Regions from separate parts of the Paraburkholderia dipogonis genome, predicted to be linked through region 2. Evidence: riboswitches for the same ligand, from Rfam matches in the RefSeq annotation. Region 2 holds a riboswitch; the other holds the start of a gene.
The links. A riboswitch is a leader RNA that binds a small molecule or an ion and turns the genes downstream of it on or off. The one in region 2 is predicted to bind thiamine pyrophosphate.
Positions count from the first base shown of each region.

Region 1 (14,450 bases), on a different contig from region 2:
TGGAAGGAACGGAATTGGGGCCGGTTAGGTGCCCCAAAAAACGTTTGATTATAGGGCAAAAATCTGTGGCCCTATCTCAGTAGGAGGTGTTCGGAGGTGACGCGTTAGAGCGTCAATGTCGCGCGCCGATGAGGGTGTCGACGCCGTAGGCTTGCGCGAGGCTGGCGAGACCAGCCGGCAGATTGACGATCTCGAACGTGGCGCCGCGTGCCTGGGCGGCACGCTGCCACGCGAGAAGAACAGCCAGCGCGGACGAATCGAACTGCGCGAGCGGTGCGCAGTCCACGCCGTTCGCGCCCGCCGCGATACGCTGCAAACCCGCCGCGAGCGCGGCAGTCGCGCTCGCGTGGGTCAGCGTCGCGCCGCACTCGAAGCGGCTGACGACGGGGCTCAACACTTCGCTCACGACTGCTTGCCCGCGGCGAGTTGCTGGTTGCGCTGCGTGAGGAACTGGATCAGTCCGTCCACGCCCTTCTGCTGGATCTGCTCGTTGAACTGCTGCTGGTACGCCTGGATCAGCCATGCGCCGAGCACGTTGATGTCATACACGCGCCAGCCTTGCGGCGTCTTGTACAGACGGTAATCGAGTTCGATCGGCGAGCCGTTGTTCATCACGACCGAGCGCACCACCGTGTCGGTGTCGTCCGGGTTCATGCGGAACGGCTTGTACTGGATCTGCTGATCGCGCACCTGAGCCAGCGCGCCCGAGTACGTACGGATCAGCAGCATCTTGAACTGCTCGACCACCGCGTTTTGCTGCTCCGGCGACGCGGTGCGCCAATTGCGGCCCATGGCGAGTTGCGTGGTGCGGCGGAAATCCGTGTACGGCAGGATCTTTTCGTTGACCAGCTTGGTGATGTGCGAGATGTCGCCCTGCTGGATCGACTTGTCTGCACGAATTGCGTCGATCACCTGCTGGGTGACGGTCTTGATCATGCCGTCGGGCGAATTGGTGTCGACCGTCTGTGCCGATGCACCAGCACTGGCAAACGAGAACAACGCGGCGAACAGCGGAATCAGGAAGAATTTTTTCATTTGGAGCCTTGCCTTAAAAGATAGTGCAACCGTTTGAGCCGACATTAACACGCGAGTTCAGCAGCAATCCATGCGCAAACTGCGAGAGTCGTATCGATCTGTTACGGCTGCACGATCAACGCAATTTGAATGACGGAAAGTTAAAGCGCGTGGGCGGAACCAGTTGGCCGGCCGGGATCTGCGTCGTTTCAGGACCGCCGTTCATGTCCAGCGGCGGCGATTCGGCCGTGCCCGAAGCCGCCTCGGGCGCGGCTGCCGTGCCCGACGCCGCTTGCGGCGGCGTTGCCGCGGTCGCACCCGAAGCCGGCGCCGCCTTCGCGGCAGCAGCACCCTGCGTGCCCGCCGCGCCGGTCGCGGCGCCCGCCGGCGCACCGGCCGCGCCGCTGTCGACGTCGTCGTACTTCGGCAGCGGCGCTTCGTCGCCATAATTGGGCAGCGCCTGCGACTGTTTGCCGTCCGACAACAGGTACTGACGGCGCTGCAGATACGCGCTACGCACGAACGAGTATTTGTCGAGCGCGGCGCCTTCCAGCACGTCGCCGGCGTTCAGCAGATTCGCCCGCGTATTGACAATGTTCAGGCCGTACAGCGCCCAGCTCAGGCCATCCGGATGAATGTAGCTGAGCGGATTCACATAGTAGTTGCCGATCGAGCCGACCGCGTCGCGCACGGTGCTCGGTCCGAACAGCGGCAGCACGAGATATGGGCCCGCCGGCACGCCGTAGTGGCCAAGCGTGAGGCCGAGGTCGTTGTCGTGCTTGGGCAGCTTGGCGAGCGTCGCCACGTCGAACAGACCGCCAACGCCGAACACCGTGTTGATCACGATCCGCATGATGTCTTCGACGCCGTCGGTGATCTTCAACTGCAGCAGGTTGTTCGCCGCAATGTAGACGTCGCCGATGTTCGAGAAGAAGTTCGTCACGCTGTCGCGCACCGGCTGCGGCGTGATGAACACATAGCCCTTCGCGACCGGCTTGAGCGCGTATTGATCGAGCTTGTCGTTGACGGTGAAGATCGTGCGGTTCAGGCCTTCGAGCGGATCGCCCGGGGTCGGCGTCTGCACAGTCGTACAGCCGGCGAGCAGCGCTGCGGCTACCGCCAGCTTACCGGTCTGGAAGGCGCGCGCGCCGCTGATGCGTGTGGTCTGCATTCTTATTCTCCTTATTGAGCGGCCGCGCCGGAGGCGGGCAAGCTCGACGCTGCAGGCGCTGCGGAAGGGGCCGGCGCGGGCGTACCCGCCGCCGCGCCAGGTTTGGACGCACCCGAATCCGCCGCCTTGCTATACAGAAACTGGCCGATGAGGTTTTCCAGCACGATCGCCGATTGCGTCATGGAGATGGTGTCGCCCGCCTTGAGCATTTCGCTGTCGCCGCCGGGTTCGAGCCCGATGTATTGCTCGCCGAGCAGCCCCGAGGTCAGGATCTTCGCGGAGGTGTCTTTCGGAAACTGGTATTGCTTGTCGAGATCGATCGTGACGAGCGCCTGGTATGCATTGCTGTCGAAGCCGATCGAGGCGACGCGGCCGACCGTCACACCCGCGCTTTTCACGGGCGCGCGCGCCTTCAGCCCGCCGATATTGTCGAATTTGAGCTTGACCGGATAGGTTGCCTGGAACGACAACGAGCTCATGTTGCCGGCCTTCAGCGCGAGAAACAGCAACGCCACGAAACCTAGCACCACGAACAGGCCGACCCAGAAGTCGAGAGCAGCAGTCTTTTTCATCGTCATCCCAAAGTGAATCCGCCACGCCGCCGATACTCCCCGCCGCGTGCGCCTGGTGACGCGCCGCCGGTGGAAAACATGCAGCGCAGTCTTAGCTGAACATCAGTGCGGTCAGCAGAAAATCGAGGCCGAGCACCGCAAGCGACGCGTACACGACTGTCTTGGTCGTGGCGCGCGACACGCCTTCCGGCGTCGGCTTGGCTTCATAGCCTTGAAACAGTGCAACGAACGTCACCGCAAGGCCGAACACCACGCTCTTGATAACGCCCGCGCCAACGTCGCGCCAGACATCGACGCCGCCTTGCATCTGCGACCAGAACGCGCCGGCATCGACGCCGATCAGCAGCACGCCCACCACATAGCCGCCGAACACGCCGACCGCGCTGAAGATCGCCGCGAGGATCGGCATCGAGATGATGCCGGCCCACAGACGCGGCGCGACCACCACCTTGACCGGGTCGACGGCCATCATTTCCATTGCGGTCAGTTGCTCGCCGGCCTTCATCAAGCCGATCTCGGCGGTGAGCGACGTGCCCGCGCGCCCGGCGAACAAGAGCGCCGTGACCACCGGACCGAGTTCGCGCACTAGCGACAGCGCGACCAGCAGGCCGAGCGCCTGCTCGGAGCCGTAGCGATTCAGCGTGTAGTAGCCCTGCAAGCCAAGCACGAAGCCGACGAACAGCCCCGACACCGCAATGATCACCAGCGAATAATTACCCACGAAGTGGATCTGCTTCGTGACAAGACGCGGACGGCGCAACAACGGAAAAAACTCGAGCAGCAGCCGGAAGAAAAAACGCGTGGCATAGCCGGCTGTGCCCAGCCCGCCGATCACCGAGCGGCCGATCGCACTGATCATGACTGACCTCCGCCGATACCGAAGTCCGCCGCGAGCGGCGTCTTGCTGGGATAGTGAAATTTGAAAGGACCGTCGGGCGCGCCGTCGATGAACTGACGCACGGTGGGATCGGTCGAGGCCCGCAATTCGGCTGGCGTGCCTTCGGCGTGAACCCCGCCGTTGGCAAGAAAGTAGACGTAATCGGCGATGGCGAACGATTCCGGCACGTCGTGCGTGACGAGGATCGAGGTGGCGCCAAGCGCCTGATTCAGCGCGCGAATCAGGTTCGCGGTGACGCCGAGCGAGATCGGATCGAGGCCGGCGAACGGCTCGTCGTACATCATCAGTTCGGGATCGAGCGCGATGGCGCGCGCCAGCGCCACGCGTCGCGCCATGCCGCCCGAAATCTCCGACGGCGCAAGGTCGCGCGCGCCGCGCAGGCCGACCGCGTTGAGCTTCATCAACACGAGGTCGCGGATCAGTTCTTCGGGAAGGTCGGTGTGTTCACGCAGCGCGAAGGCGACGTTTTCGAACACGGACATGTCGGTGAACAGCGCGCCGAACTGGAACAGCATACCCATCTTGCGGCGCAGCGCGTACAGGCCGTCACGCGTTTGCCGGCCGATGTCCTGGTCCTGGAACAGGATCTGGCCGCGCTCTGCGCGCACCAGGCCGCCGATCAGACGCAGCACCGTGGTCTTGCCGCAACCCGATCCGCCCATGACCGCGACCACCTGACCGCGCTTGAAGCGCAGATTCAGGTTCGACAGGACGAGCCGGTCGCCATAACCGAAGTCGACGTCACGCAGCTCGAGTAAGGTCTCGGGGGAGGAAGACACGAAACTGACAGTCCTTTTTACACGGAAGGCGAATTATAGGGCCACCGTGCAAAAGTTGCCGTGAGGGTGCCCTGTCCCTTAACTAATCATGACGATTATCGCGTAAACCCTTGTTGTAATGCAGAAACGGCGGCAGCCGGATCGGCCGCTTCCGTTACCGCCCGCACCACGGCCGCGCAACCGACACCTGTCGCCAGCACGTCGGGCATCACCTGCAGGTCGATTCCGCCGATCGCCACCAGCGGCACGACACCGTCGAGCAGCCGCACGTAACGGGCTAGACGCCTTAGACCCTGCGGCGCGGTCGGCATGACCTTGGTGGTGGTGGGAAACACCGCACCCAGAGCAATGTAGCTTGGCCGGAAATGCAGTGCTCGCAGAATCTCGTAGAAGCCGTGGGTCGACAGGCCGAGCCGGACGCCGCCCGCGGCGAGCGCAGCGAGATCCGCTGTGTGCACGTCTTCCTGACCGAGATGGACGCCGTATGCGCCCGCCTCGAGCGCGGCCTGCCAATGGTCATTGATGAACACCTGAGCGTCGTGCTGACGGCCGGCGGCCACGCAGCGGGCAATTTCACGCTTCAGTTCATCGGCCGGTTCGGCCGATTTGCGCCGCAATTGCACCGTCTTCACGCCGAAGCCCACTACGCGTTCGACCCACTCCGCCGTCGGCAGAACCGGATACAGGCCCAACCGGTCCGGGCAGCGCGGGAACGCCAGCGCCGGCGCGTCGGGCAAGCCGGCTAGACGCGGGAAATGGCTGAGATCGGCGGGAAAGGCGTCGTCGGCACGCGTTTCGTCGCCGTCGCGCCAGGCCAGCGCCAGCACCAGCGCGTCATGCGGGTCGAAACCGCAGTCGAGGAAAGCCGCCAGCGCGGCAACCCAGTCTTCCGCGAGATGGCCTTCGAGACGGTATTTTTCGCCGCCCAGATGCAGCGTGGCCTTGTCCTCGGCCGCTTCGATCACGCCGGCACCGTGTACCAGCCAGCGCGCCACCTGCTCGCCATGCTGCTGCGCGTCGGCGATCACGATCAGATCGCCGCCGTTCGGTTCGTCCGGCGCGGTCAGGCAGATGCGCCACGGCGCGTGCGTCGGCGGCCAGTCGCCGAGCCGGGCGCGGATGCGCTCGGCGGCTTCGGTGAGTTCGTCGGCGGGCGGCCAGAAAAGGTCGCGGTCCTTCAATGTCAAAGTCTGCGTCATGCGGCGCTCCCATCTTGATGCCAGAACGGCATGCCGACCACCGGCGTGCTCGCGTGCGCGCTTTCGCGCTCGGCCATCGGTCCCGCCAGAAAAGCCTGGCGGCCCGCTTCGGCACCCAGCGCGAAGGCGCGCGCCATCGCGTCGGGGTGGGTGGCCTGCGACACGGCCGTGTTCAGCAGCACGCCGTCGAAACCCCATTCCATTACCTGCGCCGCGTGCGACGGCACGCCGAGACCGGCGTCGACGATCAGCGGCACGTCCGGCAGACGCTCACGCAACACCCGCAGCCCATAAGGATTGATCACACCCTTGCCGGTGCCGATCGGCGCGCCCCACGGCATCAGCGCTTCGCAGCCGGCGTCCAGCAGACGGCGGCCGATCACCAGGTCTTCAGTGCAATACGGCAGCACCTTGAAGCCGTCCTTGACCAGTTGCGCGGCCGCTTCGATCAGACCGACCGGATCGGGCTGCAACGTGTAGTCGTCGCCGATCAGTTCGAGCTTGATCCACTCGGTCTCGAAGATTTCGCGCGCCATGTGCGCGGTCGTCACCGCCTCGCCGACGGTCAGGCAGCCGGCCGTGTTCGGCAGCAGCGGCACGCCATGGCGCTTCAGCAGATCGAAGAAGCCGGCTTCCGCGCCGCCCTCGTTCATCTGCCGGCGCAGCGCGACGGTCACCATGCCGGGCCGCGCGGCGTCGATGGAATCGGACAGCGATTGCAGCGACGGATAGCGCGAGGTGCCGAGCAGCACGCGGCTCGCGAAGGTCTGGCCGTAGAGCGTGAGCGCGTCGGCGGTTTGGGGGGAAGTCATTTGCATAATCCTGTTTGTCTCCGGCAATCCGGGTTCCCGCAGTGCGCGGCGGTCGTTCAGCCGCCGGCCACGGGTTGCACGACATCGAGCTTGTCGCCCGCCTGCAGCGCGCGCGCCGCATGCTGGGTGCGCGCCACGAAGTCGCCGTTCAAGGCGACCGCAAACGGCGGACGGGCGCCGAACGCGGTAAGCGCGTCGGCGACGGTCGCGCCTTCGGGCAGCGACAACGGCTTCTGATTGATATGAATGTCCATGGTGTTCGAACACGTTTCAGTCGATGGCGAAAGCGGCGTGGCGTGCGTGCTCGTTTGGGTGAATACCATTCGCGCAACGCTCATGCCGGCTCCCGCGCGGAATCCAGTTGAAAGAGCTCGCTCCAGCGCGCGTCGCGCTGCCAGCCGGCGAAGGCATCGGCGTCGCCGATGCGGCCGTCGAGCAGCGCCGCGGCGAAGCGCACGGCTTCGTCGGCGACTTCGGGCACGATCATGTAGCCGTGCCGGTACAGGCCGTTTACTCGCAATGTCTGCGCGCCGTCCCACAGCAAGGCCGGACGGTGGTCCGGCAAAGTTGGGCGGCACTGCGAATTCAGTTCGAGGATGCGTGCCTCGCCGAAGCCGGGATGCACGGAAAACGCCGCGCTCAGCAGTTCGAGCGCGGAGCGCACGCTGACCGGCGACATATCCTCGCCTTCCACTTCGGTGGCGCCGATCACGTAGAGATCGTCCTGCTTCGGCGCGATGTAGAGCGGATAGCGTGGATGCAGCAGCCGAACCGGCCGCGTCAGCTCGATACCGGGCGCATGCACGCGCGCGACTTCGCCGCGAATTCCGCGCAGCGTGGGCAGCACGGGCTTCGCGCCGAGGCCGCGGCAGTCGATCGTGATGCGGGCGGGCGGCAGCGCACGCTCGTCGACGGGTGTATTCCAGTGCGTGTCGACGCCGCGTTGCGCGAGGCCCGCGGCCAGCGCTGTGAGCACCTGACGGTTATCCAGCTGGCCTTCACGCGGCAGCAGCCAACCCTGATTAAAGCGGCCCGACAAAGCAGGCTCGGCGGCGCCGAGCTGCGCGCCCGCCAGGGTGACGAAGCCGCCGTCCAGCAGTTCAGCGGGCGCATTCGAACGCACCCGGCGTTCGAACAGCGGCGCTTCGGTTCGATCCGAGTGATGCCACACGACCAGCGTGCCATTACGTTGATAGAACACGGGCTCGGGCAACTCGGCCAGCACTTGCGGCCACGTTTCGAGCGAACTCGCGCCGAGCCGCGTGATCAGCAGTTCTGCGCTGGCGGCTTCCGCGAGCGGTGCCAGCATCGCCGCGGCGACCCACGCGGCCGATTGCGTACCGGCGGCATCGCCACGCTCATAAAGCGCCACGCGGTGTCCCTGTCCGGCGAGACGCCACGCGACAAGCCGCCCGCACAGGCCACCGCCGAGCACGGCGAAATCGGGTTGTGCAGAACGCGTCATCGCGCACACTCCGTTTCAGGACAGCAAGCAAAGCTGAAGCGCGGCGCGCCGACGGCGGCGTGACGAAGAGCAAAACACATATCTGAAGAATAGGCGGTCATCGAGTCCTTTCCGTACGGCAACACAACGCACGTACCCAGGACGAAACCGGCGGGTGAGGCCGGCCGGACAATGCGCGATCCAATGACGGACGCTGCCCGGCGGGGAATGGAAGACTGGCTGCTTCCGGAAACTTCCCGCGCCGGTATTACCCGGATCGGGTGCAAAGGGTGTCTCTCAGCCTCGCCGCTGCGCCATGAAAATCATGCCGCCTGTGCGCGAAGCACCCCTGTTTCGTCGAAGGTCATTAGACCATAAAAGGCGCGGCGCCCGCAAACCAGCGGCTGGCCGCGTCGCGCGCGATTTGATCCGGCACCATCTTTCACGTTATGAATGCGGCCGAAGGCGGCGCTCTGGCACAATGCCAGCACAGGATGCCGCACGAGCGCGGCGCGGGCGGCACGCCGTCCCGCCATGTTCGCAGCGGCACCGGCGCGGGGGCCTCGCGGCGCAAATTAATTTTCGCTTAAGGGCTTCGCGCCAGAATCTGACGCTCACCCGGGCGTGCGTTCGTCGAGCACGACGCCCGGGCATGTACCGCAAACCCGCCGCAGGGCAGCCCGCCGACGGGCTCGCCCCAACTGGGTCAGCCCGAATGGGCCAGCACTACTTCAGGATGCTCATGACACCGAATACCTCTGCCACCCCCGTGCTGCCGCCGGACGAAAAAGTCTCCGCCTGGAGCCTGATCAAACCCTACTGGGTTTCCGAAGAACGAAAAACGGCATGGGGCCTGCTCATCGCGATCATCGTGATGAATCTGCTCGTGGTGTGGATCAACGTACGGCTGAACCGCTGGAGCGCCGACTTCTACAACGCGCTGCAAACCAAGAACGTGCGCGACTTCCCTCACCTGCTGATGGTGTTCTCCGGGCTCGCGTTCGGCTTCATCATTCTCGCGGTGTACGGCCGCTATCTGCGTCAGATGCTCGGCTTCCGCTGGCGCCAGTGGCTGACCACGCGCTATCTGAACGAGTGGCTGAACGACAGCGCGTTCTACCGGATCGAGCGCGACCGCCTCGCCGACAACCCCGACCAGCGGATCAGCGACGACCTGCAATCGTTCGCCACCAGCACGCTTTCGCTGACGCTCGACCTGCTGTCCACCGTCGTCACGCTGGTGTCGTTCATCACGATTCTGTGGTCGCTGGCCGGTGCGCTGACCATTTCGCTCGGCGGCATGCCGATCGAGATTCCCGGCTACATGGTGTGGGCTGCGGCGCTCTACGCCGTGGTCGGTTCGCTGATCATCCAGAAAGTCGGCCATCCGCTCGTGCCGATCAATTACCAGGCGCAGAAAGTGGAGGCGGATTTCCGTTTCGGCCTGATCCGTCTGCGTGAAAACGCCGAGCAGATCGCGTTCTACAACGGCATGGATACCGAGAAAGCGAACGCGCACTCGCTGTTCCGCCGCATCCGCGACAACTGGTGGCAGGTGATGAAGTACACCAAGCGGCTCACGTTCGTGCTGAGCTTCTATGGCCAGATCGCGATCATCTTCCCACTGGTGGTCGCCGCGCCGCGCTACTTTGCCGGCGCCTTCACGTTCGGCGTGCTGATGCAGATCTCCAGCGCATTCGGCACCGTCAGCGATTCGTTCTCGTGGTTCATCAACAGTTACGGCACCTTGGTCGAATGGCGCGCTACCGTGAACCGGTTGCGTGAATTCAAGCGCGTGGTGCATGCGCCACGTCTGAAGGAATCGGTCTCGCCGGCTACCGCGCATGGCGGCATCAATCTGCATTTCGTCGACGAAGACAAGCTCTCCACCGATGGCCTCAAGCTCGCCCTGCCTAACGGCAACCCGCTGTCGCGCATTCGCGATGTGGCGATTCAGCCGGGCTCGCGCTGGCTGGTGCGCGGTCCGTCGGGTTCGGGCAAGAGCACGCTGATGCGCGCGCTCGCCGGCTTGTGGCCGTTCGGCGATGGCTCGATCGATGCCCCAGTCAACGCCCGCATGATGTTCATTCCGCAGGTCAGCTACATGCCGATCGGCACGCTCAAAGCGGCGCTCGCCTATCCGTCGGCCGCCAGCACCTACACCGACGACGAATGCCGCGAAGCGCTTATCGTCTGCCATCTGTCGGAATACGCGGACCGTCTGCAGGAATCGGGACACTGGACTCGGATGCTGTCGCCGGGCGAGCAACAGCGCCTCGCCGCCGCGCGCGTGCTGCTGCACAAGCCCGACTATCTGTTCCTCGACGAAGCCACCAGCGCGCTCGACGCGGAAAACGAAGCGCGTCTGTACCGCCTGTTCACGGAGCGGCTGCCGAAGGCGGCGATTGTGAGCGTCGCGCATCGCGAGTCGTTGGCCGCGTTCCATGACGAGACGCTCGACGTCGAGCGCTCGGGCGAAGCGGTCGCGGCATGACCACCGTGAGCCGCGTGAGCGACCTGAACGAAGCGGGCAGCGCCGGCTTCGAGCGCGTCGTGCTGATCACCGGCGCGGGCTCGGGTATCGGCGCGGCGCTCGCCCGGCGCATCGCCGCGCCGCGCTCGGCCTTGATGCTGCACGCACGCGGTGCCGATCAGGAAGCGCGGGAACGGCTCGCGCAAGTCGCCGCCGATTGCTGCGCGAACGGTGCGCGCTGCGCGACGGTATTCGGCGATCTCGCCGAACGCGGCGCCGCGGAACATGTGGTCCATCAAACGCTGGCGAGCTTCGGCGCACTCGATCAACTCGTCGCCAACGCGGGACACGCGCAGCGCCAAACGCTGAACGCGCTCGATCCCGACGCGCTCGGCGCGGCCTTCGCAGCGATGCCGGCGGCGTTCGCGGCGCTCGTCAAACGCGCGACGCCCGCGCTGGAAACCTCGAAGCGCGGCCGCGTGGTCGCGCTCAGTTCGTTCGTCGCGCACCGCTATCGCGCGGACACGCCGTTTGCCGCGACGGCTGCGGCAAAAGCGGCGCTCGAATCGCTGGCGAAAACCGCGGCCGCCGAACTTGCGCAGCATGGCGTGACGGTCAATTGCGTGGCGCCCGGCTATACGCGTAAAGATCGCGGGCCGAGTGCCGATAATGCATCGGTGTGGAGTCGCGCCGCGGAGGCGACGCCGCTCGGCCATGTCGCCGAACCCAAGGATGTCGCCGCGCTGATCGCGTTTCTACTCTCCGACGAGGCGCGTCATATCACCGGTCAGGTGATTCATGTGGACGGCGGTCTCACGCTTGGGTGAGTGACTGGCGAAATACGCCGAGCGGGCTGTGAAAGCCGCAGGCGCGGTCGCAACTTTTGCTCGCGCCGCACCGCTTCACCACTTCACCGCTTCACCGCCTCACCCATCCACGCCAGATCCCGCCGCCACATCCCTTCGTGATCCCAGGCAACGCCCCGCAACATCCCGAAACACGCGAGAAGAGTTCGAAAGCATTTGCGAAGCGGGCAAGCTGTTCCGCGCTTTGAAAATGCCTCCCAGCGGCGACGATAGTCTTGCGGGCCATACAGGCTTGCCCCAACGTCATTCATCGCTACTGGATTCTCCGCCCATGTCATTCGATCGTCGCTTCCATCCTTTGACCCAGCGTCTGGCGCTTGCTCTCGGCGCCGCGCTGTTCGTCACGAGCGTTGCGCATGCAGCCCAGGTTGCCCAAGCCAACGAACCGGCCGACGTTTGCCCCGCGCTCAAGCACATCGTCGACGCCGCCGATTTCCGGCAGCTGCAAACCCAGGCCGCCGCGCGATTGCCAGGCACGTCGAGTGCCGACGACTGCCGCGCCAGCACGCACGCCTACGATTGTCACTGGCGCGCGCACTGGCAAGCAGACGGCGTCGTCACCGATCCGCTCGAAGAATTCGGCGCCGACATCGCTGCCTGCTTCCCAACCGTCGTGCATGACATCAACACACCGACGCGCCAGCATTTCATCGTCAGCACCCCCGAGCGCCGCGTCAGTGTCACGGCAAGCGTGCAGGGGCAAAACGAACTGCGCCTGCGCGTTACGCGCTGAGCGTGATCCTGATCGCAGCTACTCGCGGGGATTCGCTGTGATTCACCGCATCGACCGACCGCCACCAGGCACCGCCTCATGACCTTCATGCCGAGCATGCGCGCTTATGCTTTCACGCGAGCCCCACGGGCCGCGTGGGTCATGTTGCGGCGTCCCTGCGCGCGACTCACCGTGTCCGCCACGCTGGCGGTCGGCCTGAACGGCTGCGCCTGGACCTTGATCCAGGCCGCCGACGCCACCGGCTCCGTGATTCAGGCAGGCTACGCGATCGCGGCGAACTATTCGTCGCCGACCTTCGTCAACGGCCGGCGAGCCGAGGTAGGCCACGTCTGCATCGAAGTGAATCAGAACGTGTCGGTCGGCGATTTCGTGCCGGCGCTGCAACTCGCGCTCGACCGGCGCGGCATTCGTTCGGACGTCTACAATCCGGGCACCTCGCCCGCCGGCTGCGAGGCGCGCCTCGTCTACAACGCCGCGATCGACTACGGCCGCCGCTCGTTCAGCGACGAAACAATCCAGTATCTGTCGATCATCGACCTGACGCTAATTCAGAACGGCCGCATTCTCGTCACCGCCCGCTATCAGACCGGCGGCCTGAACACCGATCGTTTCTCGTCGGCGTCGACCAAGCTCAACGGGCTGATCGAGCGAATGGTGGTCGATCGAACCGACTTCGCGCGGCAGCCGCTGCAGACCATTCAGACCTCGCAGGCGAACTAGCCACGCGGGCTCTTGCCATCTCTTACACGGGAAAGGATTCGAAAGCGTTACGCGCTTTGCTCCGCGCGCGCGCTTCTCTAAGATGACCTGAATGAACCAATCCATTCTGGTCGTCGATGACGACCCCGTCGTACGTGAACTCGTCAGCGGCTATCTGCAAGGGCGCGGCTTCAAGGTGGACACGCTTCAGAACGGCCTGGCGCTGCAGCGTCGCTTGCAGGACGAGCGCCCCGCCTTGATCGTGCTCGACATCATGATGCCGGAGCTCGACGGCATCAGCGCGCTGCGCGCCTTGCGCGTAGCCGGCGACGACATTCCCGTGATTCTGCTGACCGCGCGCTCCGATCCGATCGATCGCGTGATCGGCCTCGAACTCGGCGCGGACGATTATCTCGGCAAGCCCTTCGAACCGAGCGAACTGGTGGCGCGGATTCGCACCGTGTTGCGTCGTCGCGGCACGATTGCGCCGAGCGCGCCGGAGCAGCGCGCGCCTTATCGATTCGGCCGCTTCGAAGTGAATTTTCCGGCGCGCGAATTACGCCGGGACGGTGAGCGCATCTCCCTGCGTTCGAGCGAATTCGCCATGCTGAAGGTATTCGTCAGCCACGCGATGACCGTGCTGACGCGCGCGCAGTTGCTGGAGAAACTGCACGGCAATAGCGAGGTGCATCGCAATCGCAGCCTGGACGTGTCGATCTGGCGTTTGCGCCGGCTGATCGAAGTGGATCCGTCGGAGCCGCGCTATGTGCAGACCGTGTGGGGGCGCGGCTACGTCTTCGTTCCCGACGGCGAAATCGGCGCGGCTGAACGCAGCGCCTGACGGGTGCGTGAAGTGCGCTTGACCTCCAGCTTCATGCGTCGCCTGCATTTCAGACCTGTATTCAAACCTGTAGCGCGCTGACGGCTCAGAACGTCAGCACGCTCATGAACATTCTTTGCAGCCAGCCCATTGTCGTGGAGTCGGACACCATGCCCACGCCCGCCTGCTCGATGCGCGCGTTCGCCACCTTGCTCGACGCGACGTAGTTTCCCGCTTCGATATCCTTAGGATTGACGATGCCCGACAGGCGCAGCCGGTCGCGGTTGCCGCTCATCGCAATCACCTTCTCGCCCGACACCACGAGATTGCCCGTCGACATCGTGCCGATCACGGTGACGGCGAGCGTGCCGTTCATGCCGCTGACGTCGGTCAGACTGCCCTGCCCTTTGTATTCGGTGCTCGCCGAGCCGATATTGAACAATCGCGCGAGCCGCGCGGCGGCGTTGGTGGAATGATCGGCGGCGTCGGCGGTGATGCTGCTCGAGCGGCTCGCCGCCGCGGTTGCGCTGTTGTTGCCGCTATACGATTCCGAAAGGCGGATCGTCAGCACGTCGCCGATATGTTGTGCGCGCGGTGTTTCGTACAGCAGCAGCGGCGTGCCGGCCTGATAGATCGCGCCTTGCGTGTTGACGTTCAGCGGCGCCGAGGCGAGCGGCGGCGCCATCGGCGTATCGACGATCGAGTTTTGCTGGTGGCTCGCGCAAGCCGCGAGGCAAGCCGCCGCGCCTAGCGCGACAGTCAGACGTAGCGCAGTCATGCATGCTCCTTGTTGGAAACGGGCCTCGCGGCCACCTTGAGTGCCGCATTCGTCGCCGCTCATCAGCCCGCCTCCGCGCCGCTCGCCTGCCATTGCCGCACCACCGACCTCACCCACGCATCCGAGCCCTTCAGCAAATAGGTGAGCGTGCCGTTGCGCGTACCCGGCAGAAAGCACAACGTGATCGAACTC
Region 1 covers NZ_JBHUFR010000047.1:54,910-69,359, reverse strand. Annotated here, with positions in the region: gene ACFSNN_RS40020 (STAS domain-containing protein) at 113-406, opposite strand; gene ACFSNN_RS40015 (MlaC/ttg2D family ABC transporter substrate-binding protein) at 403-1,035, opposite strand; gene ACFSNN_RS40010 (MlaA family lipoprotein) at 1,151-2,185, opposite strand; gene mlaD (outer membrane lipid asymmetry maintenance protein MlaD) at 2,197-2,757, opposite strand; gene mlaE (lipid asymmetry maintenance ABC transporter permease subunit MlaE) at 2,849-3,616, opposite strand; gene ACFSNN_RS39995 (ABC transporter ATP-binding protein) at 3,613-4,434, opposite strand; gene thiE (thiamine phosphate synthase) at 4,530-5,633, opposite strand; gene ACFSNN_RS39985 (thiazole synthase) at 5,630-6,445, opposite strand; gene thiS (sulfur carrier protein ThiS) at 6,502-6,699, opposite strand; gene ACFSNN_RS39975 (FAD-dependent oxidoreductase) at 6,780-7,910, opposite strand; TPP riboswitch at 8,127-8,250, opposite strand; gene ACFSNN_RS39970 (ABC transporter ATP-binding protein/permease) at 8,632-10,383, shown strand; gene ACFSNN_RS39965 (SDR family NAD(P)-dependent oxidoreductase) at 10,380-11,189, shown strand; gene ACFSNN_RS39960 (hypothetical protein) at 11,500-11,961, shown strand; gene ACFSNN_RS39955 (hypothetical protein) at 12,040-12,681, shown strand; gene ACFSNN_RS39950 (response regulator) at 12,773-13,501, shown strand; gene ACFSNN_RS39945 (flagellar basal body L-ring protein FlgH) at 13,587-14,258, opposite strand; gene ACFSNN_RS39940 (hypothetical protein) at 14,321-14,450, opposite strand, start outside.
Region 1: it holds a riboswitch for thiamine pyrophosphate, as region 2 does, so the genes downstream of both, ACFSNN_RS39975 (FAD-dependent oxidoreductase) here and thiC (phosphomethylpyrimidine synthase ThiC) in region 2, are expected to answer to the same signal.

Region 2 (14,450 bases):
TGCGCCCCCGCTGAAGACCCTGAGGCGGGATGGCGGACACCACATCGGCGATGCGGTCTGACGGGCGAGGCTGGCGGACATGTCGGTGGAACGGAAGGACGATAGATGGCCAATGGGGCCACAACGCCGCGGCGATCCGAACAGATCGAGCCACGGCGAACACGCGCCAAACGTTTGGCGCGCATCGCATTATGCAGTAAGCGCCCACCGGGTCGCTTGAAAGAATCGTAACTCTTTGGCGTACTTGCAACAGAAAGCCGGGGACATGCCCCGGCTCTTTTGGCGCGCGGTCCGCCAACGCATTCGCGCTATGCGGGCCGCATAGTCAGGACGGCTCAGTTCGCCATCGCGCCCGACGCTTCGTGTTTCATGCCCATCGCGTCGCCCTTTTTCATCTTGTCGTGCTTCATCGTGTCCTTCTTCATGCCGCCTTTCGACATGCTGTCCTTGGACATGGCATCTTTCGACATGGTGTCCTTCGACATCGCATCGTTGGACATGGCGCCGCTTGCCTGGGCGAATGCGGCGCCGCCGCTGGTCAGGAGAGCGACGGCGAGTGCTGCGATTGCGAACTTTTTCATGAGATGACTCCGAGTGTTGTGGATGAATCAGAACCGGCCATAGCACCAGCCGGCGTATTTCCGAAGCTTCTGCCGCCCGGGGTCGCGCCGCCGTTCCAGCTGCGCCGACCCGCGCGCGTCAGGAGCCTCCGAACCAGTTGTAGCCCTGGTCGACCCAATAGCCGCCGGGATACGTGTTGGTGACGAACATCTCGACGATGTGCTTCGGATTCTTGTAGCCGAGCTTGGTCGGCATGCGCAGCTTCATCGGGAAGCCGTATTTCGCGGGCAGGCGCTCGCCGTCGTACGAGAACGTGAGCAGCGTTTGCGGATGCAGCGCGGTCGGCATGTCGATGCTTTCGTAGTAGTCGTCGGCGCATTTGAAGCCGACGTACTTCGCGCTCGTGTCCGCGCCGATGCGCCGCAGAAAATCGCTGAACGGCGTGCCGCCCCAGCGGCCGATCGCGCTCCACCCCTCCACGCAGATATGCCGCGTGATCTGCTCGGCGTGCGGCAGCGCGTACAGTTCGGGCAACGTCCAGACGCGCTGGCCGGTCACGAGCCCGCTGATCTGCAGCTTGTAGTCGGCGCCGTTCACTTCGGGCACGTCGTCGATGCCGTAGAACGCGTTGAACGGAAACGGCCGCGTGATCTGCGCTTCAGTGTAGGTGGGCGCGAGTTGCTTCGGATCGAACAGCGCCGCTTGCGCGCGGTCGTTCAGGCGCGAGACGGCGGTAAGGAATTTGTTGACCGAGTCGTCGTCGGTGAGCGAGCAGCCGGTCAGCATCGACAGGCCGCCCAGCGTCAGAAGGCGTTTGCCGAACAGACGCCGCGACGGCATCGCAAGTTCGCGGCGGGCGTCGATCAGGATCGATTCGCCGTCGAGTTTCTGGCCGGCGGAACGAGTGGGTTTTCGAGCGGATTGGTTCATGATTCGGTATCCGTAATGTTCGCTTTGGCGGATGAACGGCTCAGCGTCCGCGCAACATGGCGAGCAGCGAGCGCGGCACGAGCGCCACCATCACCAGATGCACGGCGATGAACGCGGCCATCAACGACATCGCGCAGAAGTGGACAATGCGAGCGTTGTCGTAGCCGCCCATCAGTTCGCGCAGCAGCGGAAACTGCACCGACTTCCAGATCGCGAGACCCGAGAGCACCAGCACGATCAGATCGCAGACCACGAACAGGTAGGCGAATTTCTGCACCGCGTTATAGACGCGCAAGTCGGCATGCGAGAGCTTGCCGGTCAACGCGGCGACGAAATCGCGCAGCACGGCGCGCGGCGACACCGGCAGAAACTTGCGCACGAAGCGCCCGCTCGCAAGGTTCAACGCGAGATACAGCAGACCGTTGAAGACCAGCAGCCACATCGCCGCGAAATGCCATTGCAGCGCGCCGCCGAGCCAGCCGCCGAGCGTGATGGCGGTCGGAAAATGAAACGCCGGGAAGATCGGCGAGGCGTCGTAGATGCGCCAGCCCGACAGCATCATCAGGATGGCCGCGAGCGCGTTGAGCCAATGCGTGAGACGCACCCACAGCGGATGAATCGCACCGCTTTTTTTCGGCTCGGCCGACGGCACGCTGTCGCGAAGTGCATGATGGGTTGCCATGAAACTCTCCTGTGAGCGCGGACGCGGCGATCAATGGCACGCGGCCAGTTCGGCCACTTGCAGAACATCGCCGGTCGCCGCGTTTTCGACGAAGGCGACCACGCCGAAGCGGTCGGCGGGCGCGTTGAGCTTGGCATCAGCGGCGCCGTCCTGGATGCGGACATCGCGGCGAATCTGTGCGTTGCCCGCTACGAGCGGCACCGGGCCGATCCATTGCCGCACGACGCGTTCGTGATGCAAGGTGACGCCGCTGTTTTCGCCGGCGCCGACTTGCGAGCTCAGCGAGTTTTCATAGACAGCGACGTAGGCCTCGAGCTGGCCCGCCGCGTCCGTCAACTTGCTGGTGAATTGCGCCGCAACGTTGAACGCACCCGGCGTCTGCTGCGCTTTGAGTTCTAGCGCGACGTTCGCTTGCGCCGGCTCGGCGACCACCTTGCCGATGCGGCTCGCGAAACTGTCGCGTTGCGACCAGCTACGCAGCTCGCGTCCCGAGACGAAGATTTCCGGCGTGTAGATGGTGTGGCCACCGGCGAGATCGGTGAGCGCCTGCTGACGTTCGGTGAAACGATGTTGCGAGAAGCGGTCCGTCCAGCCGAGACTGTTCCAATAGTCCACGTGCAGCGCCAACGGGACGATGCTTTGCGTCGCGCCGCTGTTCTTCCATTGACTCAGCCAGTTGTCGGCGGGCGGGCAGCTATTGCAGCCTTCGCTGCTGTACAGCTCGACCAGCGCCACGCGATGCGCCGGACTATGCGCGCTGCAGATCGCGCTGGCCGCGTTCGCAAGACCGCTGGTCACAAGCGTGGTCAGCGCGGCAGCGAGGGCGATGCTCCGAGTGAAACGCCGATTGTCTCGGCGGGGTCCGGCGGTTTGCATGACGTGCTCCAATCAGGATCTGCACGTTTGTCGAACCACATGGCCGGTTATGACAGCCCGTTTCCAACTTTTTTCCTGGAGCCTGAAGACGCCGGGCGATGCACGACTCGCGTGCTAACATTAGCCTTTCTATTGCGCGCGTTCAGTCAGATGAATGGCGGCGCCCTCTTCACTCTCTTTCGCTACCCGCCGGCTACTTCGATGCGCTTTCCGACTTCCCGTGCCTTCTTCCGCTTGCGCCCCCGTCGCGCAACCGGCTGCGCGCGCGTGGAACTCATGCCGCGTCGCGCCGGCGAGCCGTCCCGAACGCTCCCGCTCCACGCCGCCCGGCGCCCGGTCTAACGCAGCTTGCTCCATTGCCTGAGCCGCGTTGCCGGGCTCCGGGCCGATCTCATCCGCACGCTGTTCCCTCAAATGTAGATCGAATTGGAGTACCCGTCGTGAAAAAGACGAAAACCTGTTATCTCACCGAACTCGACGTCGCCCGTCTCGAGAAACACGCAGCCAAACCCGGCGCGCAAGCGCACTTGCAAGAGATGCTCGACGACGTGCTGGAACGCGCCGTGATCGTCGATTCGCGCGAGATTCCGGCCAACGTCGTCACGATGAACTCACAAGCCACGCTAGTCGACGAAACCAGCGGCGAGCAGATGACCTGGACCGTGGTCTATCCGCCCAATGCGGACTTCGCGCACGGCCGCCTGAACGTGTTCTCGCCCGCCGGCATCGCCTTGCTCGGCGCCAAACGCGGCGAGCGCATCCGCTTCACGCCGCCGAGCGGCACGGAGAAAGTGCTGAAGCTGGAGAAGATCCTGTTTCAGCCCGAAGCCGCCGACGATTTCACGCTGTAAGCAACGCCCCGCACGTCACGCAGAACCTTTGCCGCATCGTCTCCGGCTGCCCCGCCGATTCACGAGAAGCGCGTAGCGGCCCGCTGCTGTTTCCGTCATTCGAATTTTCAAGATGGGTTGCCAAGCAGCGGGCGGCCGGTGTATCGTGTGCGCTGCTAACGCGGGGGTCCTGCGTCGCACGGAGGTTGGAGGTCCGTGCCGCGTGGGTGAGAAATACCCTTTGAACCTGATCTGGATAATGCCAGCGCAGGGAAGCGTACGGATTTCGCACCCAAGCCTGATCGCCTCATCTCTCGCGAATTCCGACTACTTCCGTCTCGTCTCCTGCTTAGCCGCCCCACATAGCTTTGCACAGGAGATACGATGAACGCCAATCCGAAGTTCCTTTCCGCCGACGCTCACGTCGACGAAGCCGCTGTCGCGCCGCTGCCGAATTCCCGCAAGGTCTACGTGACCGGCTCGCGTGCCGACATCCGCGTGCCGATGCGCGAAATCTCGCAGGCCGATACGCCCGACAGTTTCGGTGGCGAAAAAAATCCGCCGGTCTATGTCTACGACACGTCGGGCCCTTACTCCGATCCGGAAGCGAAGATCGACATCCGCGCCGGTTTGCCAGCACTGCGCCAGGCCTGGATCGAAGAGCGCGGCGACACCGAAGCGCTGACGGGTCTGTCGAGCGACTTCAGCCGCGAGCGCGCCGCCGACACGGCCACCGCCGATCTGCGCTTCAAGGGCCTGCATCGCACGCCGCGCCGCGCGATCGCCGGCAAGAACGTCTCGCAGATGCACTACGCGCGTAAAGGCATCATCACGCCGGAAATGGAATACATCGCGATTCGCGAGAACCAGCGCCGTGCCGAGTATCTGGAAAGCCTGAAGACGAGCGGCCCGAACGGCGAAAAACTCGCCGCGATGATGGGCCGCCAGCATCCGGGCCAGGCGTTCGGCGCGAGCGCGTTCGGTCCGAACGGCCTCACGGCGATCACGCCGGAATTCGTGCGCGAAGAGGTGGCGCGCGGCCGCGCGATCATCCCGAACAACATCAATCACCCGGAAAGCGAGCCGATGATCATCGGCCGCAACTTCCTCGTGAAGGTGAATGCGAACATCGGCAACTCGGCGGTGACGTCCTCGATCGGCGAGGAAGTCGACAAGATGACGTGGGCGATCCGCTGGGGCGGCGACACGGTGATGGACCTCTCCACCGGCAAGCACATCCACGAAACGCGCGAGTGGATCATCCGCAATTCGCCGGTGCCGATCGGCACGGTGCCGATCTATCAGGCGCTGGAAAAGGTCAACGGCAAGGCCGAAGACCTGACGTGGGAAATCTTCCGCGACACGCTGATCGAACAGGCCGAGCAAGGCGTCGATTACTTCACGATTCATGCGGGCGTGCGTCTGCAATACGTGCCGCTCACGGCCAAGCGCATGACCGGCATCGTCTCGCGCGGCGGCTCGATCATGGCGAAGTGGTGCCTCGCGCATCACAAGGAAAGCTTCCTGTACGAGCACTTCGAGGACATCTGCGAAATCATGAAGGCGTACGACGTGGCCTTCTCGCTCGGCGACGGCCTGCGTCCCGGCTCGATCTACGACGCCAACGACGAAGCGCAACTCGGCGAACTGAAGACGCTCGGCGAACTCACGCAGATCGCGTGGAAGCACGACGTGCAGACCATGATCGAAGGCCCGGGCCACGTGCCGATGCAGTTGATCAAGGAGAACATGGACCTGCAACTGGAATGGTGCGACGAAGCGCCGTTCTACACGCTTGGGCCCCTGACCACCGATATCGCGCCGGGCTACGATCACATCACCTCGGGCATCGGGGCGGCGATGATCGGCTGGTTCGGCACGGCCATGCTCTGCTACGTCACGCCGAAGGAACACTTGGGCCTGCCGAACAAGGACGACGTCAAGACCGGCATCATCACTTACAAGCTCGCCGCGCACGCCGCCGATCTGGCGAAGGGCCATCCGGGCGCGCAGGTGCGTGATAACGCGCTCTCCAAGGCGCGCTTCGAGTTCCGTTGGGAAGACCAGTTCAACCTCGGTCTCGATCCGGACAAGGCGCGCGAATTCCACGACGAAACGCTGCCGAAGGATTCGGCCAAGGTCGCGCATTTCTGCTCGATGTGCGGCCCGCACTTCTGCTCGATGAAGATCACGCAGGACGTGCGCGAGTTCGCCGCGCAACAAGGCGTCACCGACGACGAAGCGCTGAAGAAAGGCATGGAAGTGAAGTCGATCGAGTTCATGAAGAAAGGCGCTGAGATTTATCAGCGGCAGTAAGGTTGGGCTCGCGGATCGGGCGTCGCTGTTACGCCACCCGATCCGCCAGGTCCCTGCATTACAGCAACGAAGCCCGCCACTGGCGGGCTTTTGCGTTTGCGCGATCCGGGCACGCCGCGTGCTGCACGAAGGGCAACATTTGATTACGAAACCGTCGGTTCGCTGACAAGCGCACACATCCGGATACAGGATGCGGCGATACCATCAAATGCAGGGGCGGTGCTTACTGCCGACCATAACTACAGGAGTCGACATCATGAAATCGATACGTCAAATCGGTACGTTTGCGGCCATTGCGGCCATTCTGGTGAGCCTTTCCGCATGTGACGGCATGAGCCGCCAGGGGCGCGACACGGCAATTGGCGCGGGTCTGGGCGGCGCGGCGGGCGCGGCGGTCGGCGGCAATGCGCTGTCAACGCTCGGCGGCGCGGCGGCGGGCGGCGTCATTGGTCACGAGGTGGGCAAGTAATGAACAATGATGCGTCCGGATGAAGCGTACGGCAGCAGTCGCGACACCCGCTGCAACGAGGCGAAATAAGCCGTTACGGTTTTGCAATCCTGTTGGCCCAGAGGCGGCGTAAGCTCATGACGTGACGCCCCTGATTGTGGCGTTCGATTCAACCAGGAGCGCGTCATGAAGTCCCGCCTCATCAACACGGCGTGTGCGATCGGCCAGCGGTTGCCGCTGCGCTTTTCCCAGTCTTTTCCGCGTCTTTCGCGAACAGGCATCGCGCTCGGTGGCGCGGTCTGTTTGCTCACGCTCTCCGGCTGCTATTACCCGTACGGTTACTATCCGGCGGGCTATTCGCCGTATTACGCGACCGCAGTCCCCGCAGCGGGAGCGCAACAGGCAGTCCCGGTCGGGCAAGACGACTACTCAGCGGCTCAACAGCAGCAGTCGCAACCAGCGCAGACAGGTCAGCCAGCCTCGCCGCCGACATACGCGGTCGCCGCTCCTCCCGTGTATGTCGCCCCCGCTCCCGTTTACTATCCGCCACCGGTCTATCCGGCCTATTACGGCTATCCGGGTTGGTATGGACCGTCGGTGTCGATCGGCGTCGGATTCGGCGGTTATTGGGGCGGCCACGGCGGCGGATGGGGCGGCCATGGCCATTGGCACTGACGCGCACCTGCGCCGTTCAACCTCCTGATCTTCACGCGATGCGCTTGTACGCAGATTCCCGCGGTGCCGTGCGGCGCCTGCGCGAAATTGTGGGTTAAGCGCCGCGTCGGCCGGCGCGTTCGCGCAAGCCGCGCTCCCAGCGCGTATCCACTTCGCCCGTAGTTTCCCTTCTTGACGCCGCCCGGCTGGGTTCTATCCTTGGTAGGCCACATGCAGTATCCGTTTAAAAAAATGCTCCCGGCCGCTCCCGCGTGCCGGCGACGCCCATCCGTCATGCCATAGCGACGCGCTCCGGGGTGCGTGGTGCCGCGTCGAGTCCGAACAACAATGAAGGAGACGTGATGTTTCACCAACTACTCACTCCTGTCGGCAATTCGCTATTACCATCGTTCCTCGTCGCGGCGTTGCCGATCATCGTCGTGCTGCTTCTGCTCGGCTGGGCACGCCGGCCGGCGTGGCAGGCGTCGCTCGCGGGGTTGATCGTCGGCTTGATCGTGGCGATCTTTGTCTGGCAATTTCCGGTGGGCCTAGCGGTCGACTCGGTGGTCGCCGGCGCGGTGTTCGCCTGCTGGCCGGTCATGTGGATCGTGTTCGCGGCGATCCTGCTTTACAACATCTCGCAACGCTCGGGCCGCTTCGCGGCCTTTCGCATGTGGATGATCGACAACCTGCCGAACGACCGGCGCGTCGTGCTGGTGGTAATCGGGTTTTCGTTCGGCGCGCTGCTCGAAGGGATCTCGGGCTTCGGCACGCCGGTCGCCATCACCAGTTCGCTGCTGATTCTGCTCGGCTTTCCCACGCTCGAAGCGCTCACCTTCACGCTGATCTTCAATACCGCGCCGGTCGCCTTCGGCGCACTCGGCGTGCCGATCACCGTGCTCGGCGCGGTCACACATTTGCCGGCCGATTCGCTCGCCAAGATGGTCGGCCGCCAGTTGCCGTTCTTCGCCTTCCTGCTGCCGTTCTATGTGATCGCCGTCTATGCGGGCTTTCGCAACATGCTGCGGGTGTGGCCGGTGCTGCTGGTGTCGGGCGCGAGCTTCGCGCTGACGCAGTTCGTCGCGTCGAACTATGTGAACTACAGCCTGACCGACGTGTTGTCGTCGATGGTCTCGCTCATTCTCACGATCGCCTTCCTGCGCGTCTGGAAGCCCGCGGCGGATCCGAAGTTCGCGGTCAACATCGACCGCGTGGGTGAAGTGCGCGGCAAGATCGGCGGAGGCCAGGGCTGGTATCCGTGGATCATCGTGTCGGTGGTGGTGATCATCTGGACCGTGGCGAAGATCTTCCTGATCGGCGACGTCAAGGTGCCGTGGCCGGGCCTCGACAAGGCCGTCTTCATCACCCTGTACAACACGCCGTACAGCGCGGTGTGGGACTTCCAGCCGCTCGCCACCGGCACCGCCATCCTGGTCGCCGCGCTCATTACGGCGGCCGTGGTCAAACTGAGCCCGCGCGAGTTCGGCGCGGCCGTCGCCGACACGTGGGTGCAGACGCGCATCGCCATCCTGACGGTGGCGACTATCGTCGGGCTCGCGTATTTGATGAACTACTCGGGGCTCACGTACACGCTCGGCCTCGGCGCGTCGTCGGTCGGACCGTTCTTTCCGCTGGTGTCGGCGTTCCTCGGCTGGGTCGCGGTGTTCCTGTCGGGCAGCGACACGTCGGGTAACGCGCTGTTCGGCAACCTGCAGGTGGTGGCGGCCAATCAGCTGAATCTCAACCCGATTCTGATGGCGGCCACGAACTCGTCGGGTGGCGTGATGGGTAAGATGATTTCGCCGCAGAACATTTCGACCGGGGTGGCGACCACCGAACTCAAAGGCAAGGAAGGCGTGGTGTTCGCCAAAACCTTCAAGCATTCGATTCTGTTGACGGTGCTGCTCGGCGTGCTGGTGTGGCTGCAGCAGAATGTCTTGCCGTGGATGATTCCGCATTGAGGTGGGCCGGGTTGTGCGCCCGCACAACCCGTTTGATCGCTCATGCGATGCGCTCCGAGTAGCGGGGTGAGGCCGCATGGACGCCGGCGCGCGTCGCTCTAGCCAAAACAAGCTCGAGCGAATTCGCCGGCTATCCGCGGCTGATGCGCTGCGGCAAAATAATTCACGTCCCGGACGTAGGTTTTGTCTCCCGCCTCTGCATCTGCGCCCCGCTCCACCATCCTGATCGCAATATTTCTCACATCAGCGTGAGAATTGCTCGTTTTGCGCGGGCCGCCACTGCGCTTACGATCACCGATTATCAAACGCCTCCGTCTCCCGGATCTTGCCGTTTCATTCCAGCCTGAAACGTTTCGCGCGACTGCGCTGCTACGATGTTCAGGCGTCGCGACTCAACCGCGCGTGGCGCCACCTCGATGAATGCTAAAAACCTGTTCCAATTGCTGATTCTCGCCGCCCTGTGGGGCGCCTCGTTCCTGTTCATCCGGGTCGGCGTCACCGACTTCGGCGTCGCGCCGTTGATGGCGCTGCGCGTCGGCATCGGCGCGGCCTTTCTCGCGATCGTACTGATCGCGCGACGTCCGCTGCGCCAGTCCGCGACGATCCTGCGCACGCGGGCCTTCCCGCTGCTAGTGGTCGGCATCCTGAATTCGGCGGCGCCCTTCTGCCTGTTCGCCTATGCCGAGTTGACGCTGTCGGCGGGTGTCACGTCCGTGATCAACGCGAGCACGCCGCTGTGGGGCGCGCTGGTTGGCTTCCTCTGGCTGCGCGACAGATTGAGCGCGCTGCGCACGCTCGGCCTGGTGATCGGCTTTCTCGGCGTGCTGATGCTGGTGTGGGATCAGATCGCCGCGCCCAACGGTTCCCCGGCCACGCCGCTCACCACTGCGCTCGCGGCCGGCGCCGCGCTCGGCGCGACCTTGCTGTACGGCATCGCGGCCAACTACACCAAGCGCCATCTGACCGGCGTCGACGCCCTGACCGTGGCCACCGGCACGATGACCGGCGCCACCATCGTGCTGCTGCCGCTCGCCGTGATCTACTGGCCGGCGGCGCCGATCTCGCTGCACGCATGGGGCTCGGTGATCGCGCTCGGCGTCGCCTGTACCGGCGTCGCGTATATGCTGTTCTTCCATCTGATCGCGGTGGCCGGACCGGCGCGCGCGATTACGGTGACCTTCGTCATTCCGATCTTCGGCATTCTGTGGGGCGCGCTGTTTCTCGGCGAAGGCGTCTCGCCCGGCATGCTGGAAGGCTGCGGCGTGATCCTGGTCGGCACCGCGCTCGCCACCGGCGCGATCAAGCGTCTGCCGTGGCTCGGCACGCGCCGCGCCGATACCTGATACCTGATTACTCGCGTCATTTCGCGCGACGCTTCCCCCGCGTCGCCGACTTTCATCTCTCGCGCCGCCACGACGGCCGCAATGAATCCCGAGCACACCAAAAAATAGCCCGCACTCCATGTCGGAGTGCGGGCGAAACCGTCGCCCTACGAGGATAGGCGACGGGGCCACCGAGGCCGCGCGCTGCGCGCCGGCCGTCATCGGGCGAAGCATCGGTTCGTCGGCCGATGCTGGAAGGGTCTGGGATGGCTTGGGATCGTCAATCGGAAATCGCTGCCAGCTCATGCCGGGTCATGCAATCCGGCCCCATGAGTCTGTAGAAGCAGCTTGTGTGCCAGTTTTTCCATATCGTTAAAAACTAACGTCAACCTTTTGATTTATATTGATTTTTTATTCAGCCGGAGGTTGCGACGGAAGGAATTCAGGAAGGCTTGGAAAGTTACGTCACCGGGGTAACGTCACGTTACACGGGCCGCGCGAAGCGGCCCCGTTGATGGCTCGGGTCACAGCGTCGGCCACTTCGTGCGCTGAGCCGCGCCATGTCGAACCCGCAGGCCGGTCGGCCGCGGCGATTCACGCGGGCTCAAGGCCGCGCCGCAGACCAACGCCAGGACGAGCAAGCTCGCCGCCCACATCCAGTAAGGAATCACGTCGAACATGGCCATCTCCCGTTGAACGCCGGCTCGGACCGGTATTTGGGGAATCAAGCAAAAGACGTGCGCGTGCACCGGACGATCGCTTGTCGGCCAGGTATTGCCGAAATCTCAAGGCATAAAAAAACCCGCCCGGAATGTTTCCCGGGCGGGTTTCGGATAGCGTTGCCGCCTGCGGCGGCCCTGCTCAGTGCAACTGGTCGGCCATCAGACTCATGATCTGCTTGGCCTGCGGGCTCTGATCAATCGCGCCCTTGTCGTCGACCACGGCCACGCGCGTCTGGTTAGGCGTCACCGCGCGCACGTTCACCATATATTGCTTGGCAACTTTTTCCTTCCTGCCGTGGAAAACCTGGCTCCAGAAGCCCTGTTCCGCCGATGTCATGTCCTTCGGATCGACATAGCGCACGAAGTACAGGCCGCGGGTCAGGTCGCGGTCGTCGACGGTGAAGTTGCTGCGGTCGAGCGCGAGGCCGACGCGCAACCAGGCGCGGTCGTACGGCTCGCCGAGCGTGAGTTCCGTCGACGAAAGCTGGGCTTCGGTGCCGTTCGCGTTCGCATCCGGCAAGGGTTGCTGGGCGGACAGCGAGACGTTTTGCGCCGCCGTGGCCGCAGCCGCCGATTTGGCGCCCGCAGTGGCCGCGTTCGGCGCCGTTTGCGCGCCGGCCGACAGGTCGGCGTTTTGCGCGTCAGCCGGTTTCGAGCGCGAATCGGCCAGCGCCAGCGCCGCCATCAGCCGTTTCAGATATTCCTGCTCGAGGCCCGGATCGTTCGGCTTAGCCACCCACGTGCTCGAATCGTTGTTCGTGCCGGTCAGCGCCTCGCGCATGCCCTTCTGGCTGACGAACACGTACGTGCCGCCGTTCGGCGCCGCTTCCAGACGCGTGCGGTACTTGTTGCGCTCTGAGGTGACGTAGCTGTTGCCCATGGCCTTGGACAGCGTATTGCGGATCAGGCCTTCGTTGATCTGCGCGTGCGTTTCGTTCCAGTCGGTTTCCATCACGCCTTTGTCGCGCTGGTCGACCACCAGCAGGAAGCCCTGTTCCTGCCAGAAGCGGCGAATCTGCGGCCATGCCTGCTCGGGCGCCTTGTTGTCGATGACAAGCCAGCTTTCCGTGCCGTCGCGCTGGATATGCATGCCGTTGACCGCCGGCGCCACCACCACGGAATTGGCCGACGGCGCTTGCGCCTGAACCTGCTTGAGCGTGGACAACGAGGTTTCGCCGCCCTGCGGGGGCAACGAACGCTGATCGGCCGTCTCATCGATCATGTTCGGCGGTACGGCAAGTGACACCTGCTTCGATTTCGAGTCGCTCTTGTAGTCGACTTTGGTCGGCGACGACGTGCCGCAGCCGGCGACCAGACCGCCTGCCATCAGCATTACTGCAAACCGCTTGGTAAGACGAAGATCAGTCATGTTCGGGGAATCCTTCCGCTACGCCACGGCAAGTTTCCGTGGATCAACCCAACATTTTACCGATCCCGGCGAGTCATGTGCAAAAACCCGGGTTTGCCCGTGAATTGAGCAGCGCGAGACGCGTGCAAACCAAGCCGAATCGACGCGCGAGAAGGACACCGAAGCGTCTACTTCAGTGAGCCTTTCCGTTTACCGCAAGCGGCTCGTTTGCGCGCCCGAAAAAGACCTGACGCGCGGTCAATTTAACATTTGCCTACATTTCCCAACGCCGTGTCAGATGCGCCCTACACCGTCGTCAGATCATTGATTCGACAGCACTTTCCGAGCTCCGCTCACGGCCAATTTCGATATATCCAATTAGCCGGATACGGCTTCCAGTAACGGTTCAAAAACCCGAGTGATATCTTGAAATAGACATCACCAGAAGCCTTTGAGTACTTCAGCCACGGGACCGACCGTCATGCCATTACCTACTCTTACGCCGACTCTCGCAGCCTCGGCGATTGCTTTTGCCGCCTTGTCCGCGAGCCTCGACGCACGCGCCGAATTGGGGGGCGTCATGCCGTCCAGGACGGAAGCGAGCGTCAGTGCGCCGCGCGCCATCTTGAACGGGTCGCTGCGCATGCGCACGCTCACCGACGCGGGCAACACCGCCATCACCGAGTACGCGACGAACACCGGCCAGATCATCGCCTACGCGTGGCAAGGCCCAACCATGCCGGACTTGCCCGCGCTGCTCGGCAAGTACGCCGACTCGTATCGCACCGGCGCCGCCGCGGCGACAGCGGACGGCAATCTGCACGTCTCCCGGGTGGCGCGGCCGGACCTGATCGTGGAATCCGGCGGCCCGATGCGCGGCTACGCGGGTCGTGCATGGCTGCCGGCGGCGCTGCCGCCAGGCGTGACAGCCGACGATTTCCAGTGATGCGCGCCCGCACCCGCATCCGGCATCAAAACTCTCCCTCGACGAACATGGGCCACGCCATGAAATCTGTCCTCTCCTTTTATGCCCTGCTGCTGATCTGCACCGCCCTGGCGGGATGCGGCGGCGGTGGTGGCGGCACACCGGCCGCCACGTCCCAGACCGGCTCGGCCGCACCGGGCAGCAGCCCAAACGCCACCAGCGCGCCGGTAGCCGCCGCGCCGCCTGAGGCCCCGGGCGCGAGTCCAGGCGCTTCGGTGCCGCGCTCAAACACGCCCAACGTCCAGCCGATCGCCGTCAGCGCCGCGCCGGGGCTGACGCGCAACATGCTGACGACGAGCGTCACCGTCTGCCAGCCCGGCACCAGCCATTGCGCGACGATCGACAATATCCAGGTCGACACGGGCTCGCATGGACTCAGGATTCTCGCGTCCGCATTGCCGGCAGACCTGCCGCTCGCGGCGATCGCGTCGGGCGGCGGGATTGCGGGCGAATGCGCGGTGTTCGGCGGCGGCTACACGTGGGGCGCGGTACGCAGCGCGGACGTCCGCATGGCGGGCCAGTTGGCCGCCTCGATCCCGATCCAGACGATCGCCGATCCCGCGCTCTCCACCGTGCCCGCAGACTGCGCGGGATCCGGCCGCGCCATGCAGACGGTGGCCGGCCTGCGCTCGAACGGCATTCTCGGCGTGGGCCTGTTCGCGGCCGACTGCGGCGGCGGCTGCGTCAGCGCCGCGCTGCCGCGCTGGTACTACAGCTGCGACGCCAGCGGCGCCTGCCTCGCCAGCACGCAAGCCCTCGCGCAGCAGGTGACCAATCCGGTCAGCCGCTTTGCACTCGACAACAACGGCGTGGTG
Region 2 covers NZ_JBHUFR010000016.1:72,657-87,106, reverse strand. Annotated here, with positions in the region: gene ACFSNN_RS20510 (pentapeptide MXKDX repeat protein) at 336-581, opposite strand; gene ACFSNN_RS20505 (molybdopterin-dependent oxidoreductase) at 700-1,491, opposite strand; gene ACFSNN_RS20500 (cytochrome b/b6 domain-containing protein) at 1,532-2,173, opposite strand; gene ACFSNN_RS20495 (DUF1223 domain-containing protein) at 2,204-3,049, opposite strand; gene ACFSNN_RS20490 (GreA/GreB family elongation factor) at 3,490-3,900, shown strand; TPP riboswitch at 4,053-4,171, shown strand; gene thiC (phosphomethylpyrimidine synthase ThiC) at 4,264-6,195, shown strand; gene ACFSNN_RS20480 (glycine zipper 2TM domain-containing protein) at 6,452-6,664, shown strand; gene ACFSNN_RS20475 (hypothetical protein) at 6,830-7,318, shown strand; gene ACFSNN_RS20470 (L-lactate permease) at 7,660-9,258, shown strand; gene ACFSNN_RS20465 (DMT family transporter) at 9,675-10,601, shown strand; gene ACFSNN_RS20460 (hypothetical protein) at 11,105-11,260, opposite strand; gene bamC (outer membrane protein assembly factor BamC) at 11,442-12,671, opposite strand; gene ACFSNN_RS20450 (DUF2844 domain-containing protein) at 13,132-13,596, shown strand; gene ACFSNN_RS20445 (DUF3443 domain-containing protein) at 13,656-14,450, shown strand, end outside.